One region of the Bacillus sp. JK106 genome, then DNA from elsewhere that is predicted to be linked to it. Evidence: riboswitches for the same ligand, from Rfam matches in the RefSeq annotation. Region 1 holds a riboswitch; each other region holds the start of a gene.
The links. Region 1 has a riboswitch for S-adenosylmethionine ahead of metK (methionine adenosyltransferase). Riboswitches for the same ligand answer to the same signal wherever they lie in the genome.

Region 1 (4,188 bases):
GCCGCCGGATCTGCAAGCGGATCATCAAAGTGCCAGACGATTTTCGGAAGCTCATTCATATACTCCTCAGGAGAAATGACTTTGCTTATATTTTCAATCCCGAGCGCGGCAGCCGTTTCCTTCGCTACGTCAACTTCACTGAAGCCCTGCTGCTCAAAACCGACGGAAAATGTTTTAAGGCTCGGGTGAAATTCTTTCGCAACTGAGACGATAAAAGAAGAGTCAATACCGCCGGATAGAAACGAACCGACAGGAACGTCACTTCTCATGTGAACTTTGACAGAGTCAAAGATTGCGTCTCTGACTTCTTTCACCAATTTATCTTCATCAGACTGAACAGGCTTAAAGTTCGCTTTGAAATATGTTTTAAACGCGATGTCGCCTTCCGGGCGGATCGTAAACTGGCTGCCCGGCTCGACTTTTTTCACTTCAGCGTCAAGCGTGCTCGGTTCAGGAACGAATTGGAAAGACATATATTGCTGTAAAGAAGCTGTATCAAGATCAATACCGTTTTGAGCGGCCATTAAACTCTTTCTTTCAGATGCAAAATATACTTTGTCCCCGATGGTTGTGTAATACAGCGGTTTAATTCCGAACGGGTCTCTCGCGCCGTACATGACGCGGTCAGCCTTGTTCCAGATTAAAAACGCAAACATTCCGCGAAGCTTTGAAGCGGCTTCTTCTTTATAATGACGGTATGTCGCAAGGAGCACTTCGGTATCGGAATCTGTATTGAAAGTGTAGCCTTTCGCTTCAAGCTCTTCTCTCAATTCAATGTAGTTATAGATTTCGCCGTTAAAAATGATCCAATATTTTTCGTCTTCATATGATAAAGGCTGTCCGCCGTTTTCTACGTCAATAATACTGAGCCGTCTGAAGCCGAATCCGACGTGCTCATCATGATAATACCCATCGCTGTCAGGACCGCGGTGAACGATCATTTGGTTCATTTGTTTGATTAGCTCTTCTTGATCTGCGGTTTGAGTTAATGGATGCTTATTAAAAACACCGACAAATCCACACATAGTATAGCCTCCATAAGTGTAATTTTCTAATTGGACCCCCTTTTTATAGACGCTTTGTTACGCCATTGGTTTCACGCTATGTAAAAAATAAGCATGGCAGCATCTACAAAAAGGGAAAGCCGCTTAAGTAAGCGGCTATAAAATTATTCTCCTAGTGCTTCTTTGCGAAGCGCATCCGCCTTGTCAGTACGCTCCCAAGGAAGATCCACATCATGACGTCCGAAGTGGCCGTAAGCAGCTGTCTGCTTATAGATCGGGCGGCGCAGATCAAGCATTTTAATAATGCCGGCAGGTCTCAGGTCGAAGTTATTCCGTACGACTTCGATCAGTTTTTCTTCAGAAGCTTTTCCTGTATCAAATGTATTGATGGAAATAGAAACAGGCTGTGCCACGCCGATCGCGTATGCAAGCTGCACTTCACAAGAATCAGCAAGACCTGCTGCCACGATGTTTTTCGCTACGTATCTCGCAGCGTATGCCGCAGAACGGTCTACCTTCGTCGCATCCTTACCGGAGAATGCGCCGCCGCCGTGACGTGCATATCCGCCGTATGTGTCAACGATGATTTTACGGCCGGTAAGACCCGCATCACCTTGAGGTCCGCCGATTACGAAACGTCCCGTAGGGTTGATGAAGTATTTTGTTTCTTCATCGATCAGTTCCTCAGGCACAACAGGGTTAATGACATGCTCTTTCAGATTGCGCTGAATCTGCTCAAGCGTAATTTCCGGGTGGTGCTGAGTTGAAATGACGATCGCGTCGATGCGGACCGGCTTGTTGTTTTCATCATATTCAACGGTAACTTGCGTTTTGCCGTCAGGGCGAAGGTACGGAAGAATGTCTTCTTTGCGGACTTCGCTCAAACGGCGGGCTAATTTATGCGCCAAAGAGATCGGAAGCGGCATAAGCTCTTTCGTTTCGTTACACGCATAACCGAACATCAGGCCTTGGTCTCCCGCTCCGATTGCTTCGATTTCAGCATCGCTCATTGTGCCTTCACGCGCTTCAAGAGCCTGATCGACACCCATTGCGATATCCGCAGACTGTTCATCAATTGATGTTAAAACAGCGCAAGTCTCCGCATCAAATCCGTATTTGGCGCGTGTGTAGCCGATTTCTTTAATCGTTTCACGGACTGTTTTCGGAATGTCAACGTATGTTGATGTAGTAATCTCTCCGCTTACCAGCACAAGTCCTGTCGTTACAGATGTTTCGCAGGCCACGCGCGCGTTCGGGTCATTTTTTAAAATCTCATCTAAGATACTGTCAGAAATTTGGTCACAGATTTTGTCCGGATGACCCTCAGTAACAGATTCAGATGTAAATAGTCGACGGTTTTTACTCATTCACTTTTCCTCCTGAAAAAAGATCTTTTGCAAGACCTTCTCATATGATACGGAACTCGCTCCCTCTTAATACAATGTCATACTATATCAGAGAATGTTAATTGGCATATTTTATGAAATAAAAAAACCTTTTCCACTCGAGGAAAGGGTTTGGTCTGTGTGCCTTTCACTCTTATCGCTCAAGGAAAATATTAAACCTTGCATCAGGTTAGCACCTTGGTTTCCCACAGTGTTTTCACCTGCTTTTTTACAGAGAAACCGGTTGCTGGGCTTCATCGGGCCTGTCCCTCCGCCAGCTCGGGATAAGAGTATCCGCTCAATGAAATATCTTATCGTAAAAGGGCGGAAAGTGTCAATATGAATTAAAGCGATTGCGCGCCTTTATTTCGGGAAGCAATGGAAAAACACAAACAAAAAACCGCAAATAGTATAGACTATTTTCAGATATATGTTATACTAATTCCACATTCAGCGAAATACAAATAAACCGGCAAAGGAAGGTTTTTATGAAATTAGTTGATTTAACCGCAGATCTTCAAGCATTACTTGCAAGTCCGAATGTGCATCATAATTTATCGGCTCCAAAACTTACCGAAAAAGTAATCAGCCGAAATGAAGGAACGCTGACATCAACGGGCGCCGTACGCGCCACCACCGGCGCATATACAGGCCGGTCACCTAAAGATAAATTTATCGTCCGTGAACAAAGCACAGAAAATCAAATTGATTGGGGCGCGGTGAATCAGCCCATTTCTGAAGAGGCGTTTGAAAAGCTGTACGCCAAAGTCGTCAGCTACTTAAAACAGCGGGATGAACTGTTTGTGTTTGAAGGATTCGCGGGAGCGGATGAAAAATACAGACTGCCGATTACGGTCGTAAATGAATTTGCGTGGCACAATTTATTCGCGCGCCAGCTGTTTATCAGACCGGAAACGGATGAAAGAGACCCGCAAGCGCAGCCTTTCACCATTCTCTCAGCTCCGCATTTTAAAGCAGACCCGGAGACGGACGGCACGCATTCGGAAACATTTATCATTGTCTCTTTCGAAAAGCGCGTCATTTTAATCGGCGGCACCGAATACGCCGGAGAAATGAAAAAATCAATATTCTCCATTATGAACTTCCTGCTTCCGCAGCAGGATATACTGCCGATGCACTGTTCAGCCAACGTCGGTGAAAAAGGCGATGTCGCCCTGTTTTTCGGCCTTTCCGGCACAGGGAAAACGACGCTTTCAGCCGATGCGGACCGCAAACTGATCGGAGATGACGAGCACGGCTGGTCAGATTCCGGCGTTTTCAACATTGAAGGCGGATGTTACGCTAAATGTATCAATCTGAGCAAGGAAAAAGAACCGCAGATTTTTCGTGCGATCCGCTTCGGGTCTGTTCTTGAGAATGTCGTGCTTGATGAAAAAACGGGTGAAGCGGATTACGACAATTCCTTCTACACGGAAAACACAAGAGCCGCATATCCGATTGAGATGATCGGCAATATCGTGCAGCCTAGCATTGCCGGCCATCCGCAGGCGATCGTCTTTCTAACGGCGGACGCATTCGGCGTGCTTCCTCCGATCAGCAAACTGACGAAGGAACAGGCGATGTATCACTTCTTAAGCGGGTACACCAGTAAACTCGCGGGAACCGAACGCGGCGTGACATCTCCGCAAACGACTTTCTCGACGTGCTTCGGTTCACCGTTCCTTCCGCTTCCGGCACATGTATATGCCGAAATGCTCGGGCGTAAAATCGACGAACACGGCGTTCAAGTCTTCCTGGTCAACACAGGCTGGACCGGCGGAGGGTACGGAGTCGGAGAA
Region 2 (4,188 bases), on a different contig from region 1:
CGAACACAAGCAGCAGCGCACTTAATACAATCTTTTTCAATGTAAATCCTCCCTTATCTTTTGTCTATTATATTTGTAATTACATCACCGATAATCTGAATGATAAAGACGATGATGAGTATAAATACTGTCGCTACAAACGTTACATCCGTATTATTGGACTGGTAGCCTTCTACATATGCAAGGTTTCCGAGTCCGCCTGAACCGATGGCGCCGGCAATGGCGGTAGATCCGATCAGGGCGATGGCCGTCACGGTGATGCCTGATATTAACGCAGGCATTGATTCAGGAATCAGCACTTTGAAGATAATCGTCGATGTCTTTGCTCCCATTGATCTGGCAGCTTCGATGACTCCTTTATCGACTTCCCGGAGCGCAATTTCCGCAAGACGGGCGTAAAACGGCGCGGAGCCGATAATCAGCGCCGGCAATGCGGCATTCGGTCCTAAAATCGATCCGACCAAAATCTTAGTAAAGCCGAGAAGCAGAATAATTAAAATAAGAAACGGAATAGATCTGAAAATATTAACGACCGCCGCAATCACGGTGTTAATGATTTTATTTTCCCATAAGCTTCCCTTGCCCGTTAAAAAGAGCAGAAGACCGAGAATCGCTCCGATGATAAATGAAAAAACTAAAGCGATAACCGTCATATAAAGGGTCTCGTATGTGGCCGTCCACAGCTCGGTTATATCAACGTTCGGGAACCATTTTTCAAACATTTGTGATCACCTCTGCTTCTACCTGTTTGTCTTTGATGAACCGGATCACGTTTTCTACTTCTTTTTCCTGACCGTCAATATGAATGAATAATGAACCGTAGGCTCCGTCCTTCGTCTGTGAAATTTTCCCCTGCAGAATATTGACGTCCACATCAAAGTTTCGGATCATTTCCGTAATGAGGGGCTGCTCGGCGGCCTGCCCGACAAATGAAAGCTGAATCGTTTTCCCTGTCGCTGTTTCCTGCAGAAAATGCTGGATGGTTTCTTTCGTCTCTTCAGGTTCTGTCACCTGCTGAACGAAACGCTTGGTCATCGGTTCGCGCGGGTTTCTGAAAACTTGAAGTACTTCGCCTTCTTCAACGACTTTCCCGTTTTCCATGACGGCGACTCTGTTGCAGATTTTTCGGATGACGTGCATTTCATGGGTAATGAGCACGATCGTCAGACCGAGTCTGTCATTTATATCGGATAAAAGATCCAAAATTGAATCGGTCGTCTGCGGATCGAGCGCTGATGTCGCTTCATCGCACAGAAGGACTTTCGGATTATTGGCGAGCGCCCGGGCGATGCCGACACGCTGCTTTTGACCGCCGCTCAGCTGCGACGGATAAGATTTTTCTTTCCCCTCTAATCCGACCAGTTTAATCAATTCATCAGCGCGGCGGACCCGTTCACTTTTTTTCACGCCGGCGATTTCCAGCGGGAACATAATGTTCTCCCGGACGGTGCGCGACCACAAAAGGTTAAAATGCTGGAAGATCATGCTGATTTCCTGGCGCGCTTTTCTCAGCCCGCGGCTGCTTACTTTATTTAATTCCGTCCCCGCGACTTCCACGGTTCCCGACGTCGGCTTTTCAAGGCCGTTCAGGAGACGGATTAAGGAACTTTTACCAGCTCCGCTATATCCTATAATTCCAAATATTTCGCCCTTTTTGATATCAAGAGTGACATCTTGGACAGCATTGACATCCCCATGCTTCGCTTTGTAAATTTTTGAAACATTTTGAAGATGGATCAAAGCAATCACCCGCCTTACACTATTCTAAGAAATCTTCCGGGTTTCTCCGCAAAAGAAAAGCCTTTCTGCAAAAATGAGCAGAAAGGCTTATTGAAAAAGGCCTTTCTCTCATCTTTCAAAGCAGACCGCTTCGAGTGAATTGGCACCATTTCAACATTGTTGATGGTTGCCGGGCTTCATAGGGCACTTCCCTCCACCTCTCTTGATAAGAGAAAACATATCGTATTTTCGTCCGGAAATTCTTACTGTAGAATAGCACGGCGAATGATAAAAAGTCAATAAAATAAATATTGGAAGCTATTGTCACATAGTAGATTGGCAGTTACGGCCGTTTACTGATCGCCTGAAAAAATCCGTTTGTCAGCCAGAGGATGGCCTCCAGCTTCAGCAGGGCTCTGAATGATCCTTTCACTTTGAGTTTTCCGCTTTGGATAAGCTTTTGCAAAGAGACATCACCATGCAGGAGATGGATGATTTCCGTCTGGTTTCCGTAAAAGGTCAAATTAGATTTCTCCTTTGAAGCCGACGTTTTTCTCATTTCTCCCTGTCCGTTAATTGAGACCGTTAAGGCTTCTGTTTCTCCTTGGAATGTAATCAGCAGCGTTGAGGCATTTAATAGCGGTTTCAAAAACAGATGCTGTCCGTCATTCTCTGAAACTTCTATTTTCTCCACTCGTATAACCTCCCGTTTTAATGGCCATACATACACTTTCTCTTTTTAACGGACAGAACCCTTTATAAACCGCACGACATTTTCCTGTAAATATTGTCACATCGGGAACGTTTGCGATGTTTTTTGTTTAATCAGCTCATATAAATAGGAAACGGAGCGGAAGGCGTATCCTTTCTCAACAAGCTCTCCGCCTTTAAACAGCAAAAAGCACGGAACGCTTTCAATCTGATAGGCTTTGGCGAATGCGGGGGAATAATTCACGTTGTTTTTATAGAAGGCGGCGCCGGGCAGCATTTCTTCGACGACAGTAAGCATTTTGGACGCCAGCTGGCATGTGCCGCAAAACGGGGTGTACAAATACAGGAGATAAACGTCATCCTGAATCGATTCGAGTTCATTTTCTTGGAGTTCTTTCATGATTACCACCTCAGGTCGTTCTTTTTCAAAAATACAGTGTCAGCATCAAAGCCGGCTCTGATCAGCACAGATGCGAGATGATGGCCCGGGCACGACTCGACTTGCCTGTATGTTCTGTCTATATAAATATGTCGCGCTTCGGGAAGCTCCCGTTTCAGCTGTTTTCTTAGTTTTTCTCCGGAGTCATCTGCGTCCGTTAAAATATAGACGTCTCTGTCAAACAGGCGGTCCGCCAAATCTTCCAGTTCGGTTTGGCCGATCGTCCCGTTTGTACAGACGATTTCCGCGGGTTCGATGAGCACTTCCCTGACTTTGATTTTATCAGATTTTCCTTCTACGATAATGACCTTTTCATCTCCGTTGTACATAAGCGCGTCACCTGCCGATTGTTTTAGCGTCAGATTGAAAAAGAAGGCAGTGAAATTCACCGCCAACTGTTAACACCAGCCATTCTCATAATCGCAATCGACATATTTCGGATCGCTGCCGTTTATGACATCGGCTGTTTTATAAAATTTTTGATTTTCAAATGAAAAGCCCTGTTTGAGCTCGTACTGGTCCATGCCTGTCATCTCGCCGATGGCTTCATTTTCATGAAACAAGGAAAACCGGCCGTTTTGAAAGCGGCCCGTGACGTTCTCCGTCACATCGACCTTTTGTTTATCAAAAGCCATTTTAGACACCTCCCGTTACAGATAGAGTGTCCAAATGGCCCCTTTGCTATCCGATCAGTCTTCCTGTGTCATTTCGTCATATTGCTCAGAAGTCATGAGGTTTTCGATTTCTTCAGCATCAGCCGGTTCCACGACGATCATCCACGCTTTTTCATACGGAGACTCGTTTACGAATTCAGGACTGTCATCAAGGTCTTCGTTCACTTCCGTCACCGTTCCGTTAATCGGTGCGTACAGTTCGGATACGGTTTTGACGGATTCCACGCTGCCGAATGGCTCGTCCGCTTTAATTTCGGCGCCGACTTCCGGAAGCTCGACAAATACGATGTCGCCAAGTTCGGCTTGCGCGAAATGTGTAATCCCGATACGGGCTTTTCCGTCCTCAACTTTGACCCATTCGTGCTCTTTGGAATAACGCATATCTTTCGGTGTGCTCATCTAAATCCCTCCATTTTTTTCTTATAATAAGAAGATACCATAATTCTTTGAACCTGGCATTACATCCAATATTTTTCGAATTGGTCTTCTTTAAAGCCGACAGTGACTTTTTCGCCGTCTGTCGTAATCGGGCGTTTCAGGAGCATACCGTCTGATGCCAGGAGTTCAAGCTGTTCATCCTCTGACATATGATACAGTTTTTCCTTTAAGTTCAGCTCGCGGTATTTCATTCCGCTCGTGTTGAAA
Region 3 (4,188 bases), on a different contig from region 1:
AAATCGGTCAAAACCCGCTATGACAGGCAGCTGTTCGAAGCGAGACGCGCTCTTTTTGACAGCCGGGAATTTTTTGGGCCGGTTCAAAAGGAGATCGCCGCCATCATCAGCCGCATTCAATCTCCGCAAACAACGGCGGCGATATTGGATGCGGGATGCGGAGAAGGCACTCATTTAGCCGCCGTATGCAAATGGCTTCAGCCCGCTTTTTCCGTGACGGGAATCGGCATTGATCTCTCGAAAGAAGGTGTGCTGCATGCCGCAAAGGCCTTCGGGGATCATTTTGTTTTTGCCGTCGCTGATGTGGCGGATGCGCCGTTTGCCGACAGCTGTTTTGATATCGTGATGTCTGTTTTATCACCTTGGAATTACAAGGAATGCAGCAGGCTTTTACGAAAGGGCGGCACAGTCATTAAAGCGGTGCCGCGGCGTGATTATTTGAAGGAAGTAAGGGAATTCTTCTTCGGAGACAGTCCTCGGCGGAATGACACCGCCGATTCTGCGGCCGGACGATTCCAAGCGGGCTTTCAAACCTTTGAGCGCAAACGGCTGTGTTACACGAAGACCTTATTGCAGCCTGACCTTGAGCGGCTTGTGAAAATGACGCCCTTAACATGGAAATGTACTGATGAAAGCATCCGGCGGTTTATCAGCCGGAAAGCGGCGGATATTACGATAGATATCGATATTTTAATCGGAACCGGTCCTCTGTAAACAGAAAAGACACGCTGATCGCGTGTCTTTTTTTTATTTCCAGACTTCACCGGCAATGTTGACGACATGACGAAGTTTCGCCCATTGCTGTTCTTCTGTGATCAGGTTTCCTTCCTCAGTGGAGGCGAATCCGCATTGCGGGCTGAGGCAAAGCTGATCCAGGTTGACATATTGTGAAGCTTCTTCAATCCGGCGTTTAATCGCGTCCTTGTCTTCAAGTTCGCCATGTTTTGATGTAATCAATCCAAGCACAAGCTGAAGATCAGAGCGTTTGACATAGCGGAGCGGTTCAAAGCCGCCGGAGCGGGAATCATCATATTCCAGGAACAATCCGTCAAGGTCAAGCCCGTCAAAAATCGTTTCAGCCGCTGCATCATAGCCGCCTTCAGCCGTCCATGTGGATTGGAAGTTGCCGCGGCAGATATGCATCGTAACCTTCAGATCGTCAGGGCGGTCCTTGATCGCGTCATTAATGGAAGCGGCAAACAGCTTGCGCAGCTCATCCGGCGTTGTGCCGAAATCTTCAATCTGACGAAGCCCCGCTTCCGATAAGAAAACGGCCCATGCGGTGTCATCAAGCTGAAGGTAGCGGCACCCGGCGTCATAGAAAGCTTGAATCGCTTTTTTATACGCTTTTGACACATCGTGCTGAAATTGTTTGTAATCATTCTGATACGCCGCTTTTTCCAATTTTCCGCGGAAAAACAGCATATTCGGGCTTGGAATCGTCATTTTTGGAACAGCATCGCCGGCAATGCTGTGCAGGAATTTATAATCTTCGAGCATCGGATGCTGAGAAAAATCAATATCTCCCGTTACTTTAATGCCGCGCGCTTTCGTCTGTACGTTGTGAAACTGAATGCCGCTTTCAGGCGTAAATGCCTCAACCCCGTCTAAATTTTCGAGAAAATCAAAATGCCACCAGGCACGGCGGAATTCGCCGTCAGTCACGACATTGAGGCCGGTTTCTTTCTGCTTTTCCACGCTGCGGATGATTTCTCTGTTTTCGATTTCGCGCAGCTGTTCTGCTGAAATCTCACCTGCCGCTCTTTGCAGGCGGGCTTGCTTCACAGCCGCCGGCCGCAGCAGGCTTCCGACCTGATCTGCGCGAAACGGCGGGTTTTTTCTTAGAAGAGTATGCAATGGTTGTTCTGTGTTTTGCTGTGACATGAACGATTCCTTCTTTCCTGATGAAATATAAAAAAACTCTTCCCTCGGATAGGGAAGAGCTTGCGTCCGCAAATCTCAACCTTATCTTCAGGATTTAGCACCATTCTGCTGAACAGCGGTTGCCGGGTATCATAGGGCCAGTCCCTCCACCTCTCTTGATAAGGAAATATGCTATTTTTCAGAATAAACTGTAATACTCTAATCTTAGTATGTTTTCTCATATTGTCAATATATTTCGATAAATATTTTTATTTGTCACCCTCAAATAGAATCATATCTATCACGATGGCGATCGCAAGACAAAGAGCAATATCCTCTTCCTTTTCAATCTGCAAATGATAGGAATCGCCCCAGCTCATCCATGATTTGGTGACGGTCATCCGGTTTGATTTTCCGTCTGTCACTTGAAAATTCCGCCCCCACACATCGCCGGTAAGGTCCCAGCCGACCCCGGAAATTTCAAATTTCGGTTTGAAAAACGTGACTTTCTTGATGACTTGGCAGACGGGTTTGCCGCTGACGGAAATCTCGTAACGGGGAACGAGCGACATCAGTTTCTGATTGACGCTGGCGAGCGTGCGGCCGTCCAAATCAGTCAGCTTCAGTTCATCACCGAATGAAAACAGCTTTCCTTCAACATTGTAGACTTCTTTTCCGCTTTCAAGAAACACTTGAAAACGATTCTTAAACGTAAACATTCGCTCTTTGATGTAAAAATGGTACATAAAAAAACTCCTTTTTTATGTTGTACGAAAAAAGGAGGCGGAAGGTTTCATATCGGCCGGGTGCATAAAAAAAGGCTGCCGATTTTGCGGCAGCTGTCGTTTTTATGATAGCGGCATCCGGCGTTTTTGACGGATCGCATTTAAATCAATGATGTTATTCGTGTCGGCAGCTGTCACCAGCGGGCTTGTCTTTGGCGTTTTCCGGCGGTTGTCCTTACTGAAAGAGAAAACAAGATACCCTGTCAAAGCAGCGAAAATAAGTAGCATCATTTTACATACCTCCCAAAAAAAGTTTTGGTATTATTATTGTACGAAAAAACAAACGAAAAGTATTCAAACAATTGTCACTTTTTTAAAAAATAACGTCATTTTCCGTAAAAATGACTATGGGTTGAAGAAATTTTGCTCTTGTTGTGGTTCTATAGATTGTATCGGCTGATGGATGATCATCGTTTATATAACTTTTTCACTATTTTTTGTAAGTGTCTAATTAACTACTTCAGTGTTTTCGTTTGCCTTGTGTTATTCAGTACCCTAAAAAACCTTATGATATGCAAAATAACTGCTTCTAACAGATGACTGCGAGTTGACAGCGCTTTCTTTATTTTTTTAAAGAAAACGAGATGTTATCTTAAAAAAATCGTTTGAACATTTTCCGCAGTTTTTTAAAAGGGTTTGATTTTGTCTCCAGTACACGCGGGTCTTTTAAGGTTTTTTTCAATTCTTTCGCTACAGTCCCTCTTGCCATAGTCTTCACTCCTTCTTTCCATTTCATACCTTATATACGGAAAGAAAGAAGGAAAGGTTTCATGTGAAAGAAAAAAACCAAAGCAGGGGGCTTTGGTTTTAAGCGCGCTCTTCAAAGAGCCTGGCGATTTCAACAATGACGTTTACCGCCTTTTCCATATGATCGACGGAAATGTATTCATATTTTCCGTGGAAGTTTTGGCCGCCCGTGAAAACGTTCGGTGTCGGCAGTCCCATGTAAGAGAGCTGTGAGCCGTCGGTTCCGCCCCGGATCGGTTCGATAATCGGTTCGATGTCGAGGTTTTTCATGGCTTGATACGCGACATCGACTATCTCTTTGACCGGTTCGATTTTTTCTCTCATGTTGTAATATTGATCACGCAGTTCAAGCTTGATGCTTTCCTTGCCGTATTTGGCCGCTAGCGCATCGGCGGTTTTCTGCATATATTCTTTTCGTTCTGCAAAGCGGTCTCTGTCAAAGTCTCTGATGATGTACGACAGGGCGGCTTCAGAAACGTCTCCGTCCATGGAAAGTAAATGATAGAAGCCTTCATACCCTTCCGTATATTCCGGCGCTTCTTCTTTCGGCAGCGCGTGATGAAATTCCATCGCGATTTTTGAAGCGTTGACCATTTTGTTTTTCGCCGTTCCCGGGTGGACGCTTTTTCCGTAACAAGTAAGCTTTGCGGCGGCTGCGTTAAAGCTTTCATATTGCAGTTCGCCGAGGGGGCCTCCGTCTATCGTGTAGGCGAATGCGGCGTTGAAGCGGCCGACATCGAATTTGTGAGGGCCTCTGCCGATTTCTTCATCGGGCGTGAACGCGACCCGGATC

Region 2: another riboswitch for S-adenosylmethionine. It lies ahead of metN (methionine ABC transporter ATP-binding protein MetN); the one in region 1 lies ahead of metK (methionine adenosyltransferase).
Region 3: another riboswitch for S-adenosylmethionine. It lies ahead of ACWJJS_RS01070 (5-methyltetrahydropteroyltriglutamate--homocysteine S-methyltransferase); the one in region 1 lies ahead of metK (methionine adenosyltransferase).

Annotation. Positions count from the first base shown of each region.
Region 1 covers NZ_JBSJQC010000003.1:922,227-926,414, forward strand. The annotation lists gene asnB (asparagine synthase (glutamine-hydrolyzing)) at 1-1,025, opposite strand, end outside; gene metK (methionine adenosyltransferase) at 1,169-2,371, opposite strand; SAM riboswitch class I at 2,541-2,680, opposite strand; gene pckA (phosphoenolpyruvate carboxykinase (ATP)) at 2,878-4,188, shown strand, end outside.
Region 2 covers NZ_JBSJQC010000001.1:856,328-860,515, reverse strand. The annotation lists gene metQ (methionine ABC transporter substrate-binding lipoprotein MetQ) at 1-40, opposite strand, end outside; gene ACWJJS_RS04500 (methionine ABC transporter permease) at 54-722, opposite strand; gene metN (methionine ABC transporter ATP-binding protein MetN) at 715-1,740, opposite strand; SAM riboswitch class I at 1,846-1,952, opposite strand; gene ACWJJS_RS04490 (SCP2 sterol-binding domain-containing protein) at 2,063-2,413, opposite strand; gene ACWJJS_RS04485 (thioredoxin family protein) at 2,510-2,830, opposite strand; gene ACWJJS_RS04480 (toprim domain-containing protein) at 2,833-3,198, opposite strand; gene ACWJJS_RS04475 (YusG family protein) at 3,268-3,504, opposite strand; gene gcvH (glycine cleavage system protein GcvH) at 3,559-3,942, opposite strand; gene ACWJJS_RS04465 (arsenate reductase family protein) at 4,002-4,188, opposite strand, start outside.
Region 3 covers NZ_JBSJQC010000001.1:207,544-211,731, forward strand. The annotation lists gene ACWJJS_RS01065 (methyltransferase domain-containing protein) at 1-714, shown strand, start outside; gene ACWJJS_RS01070 (5-methyltetrahydropteroyltriglutamate--homocysteine S-methyltransferase) at 748-1,884, opposite strand; SAM riboswitch class I at 1,963-2,049, opposite strand; gene ACWJJS_RS01075 (LURP-one-related/scramblase family protein) at 2,133-2,609, opposite strand; gene ACWJJS_RS01080 (hypothetical protein) at 2,712-2,879, opposite strand; gene pepT (peptidase T) at 3,456-4,188, opposite strand, start outside.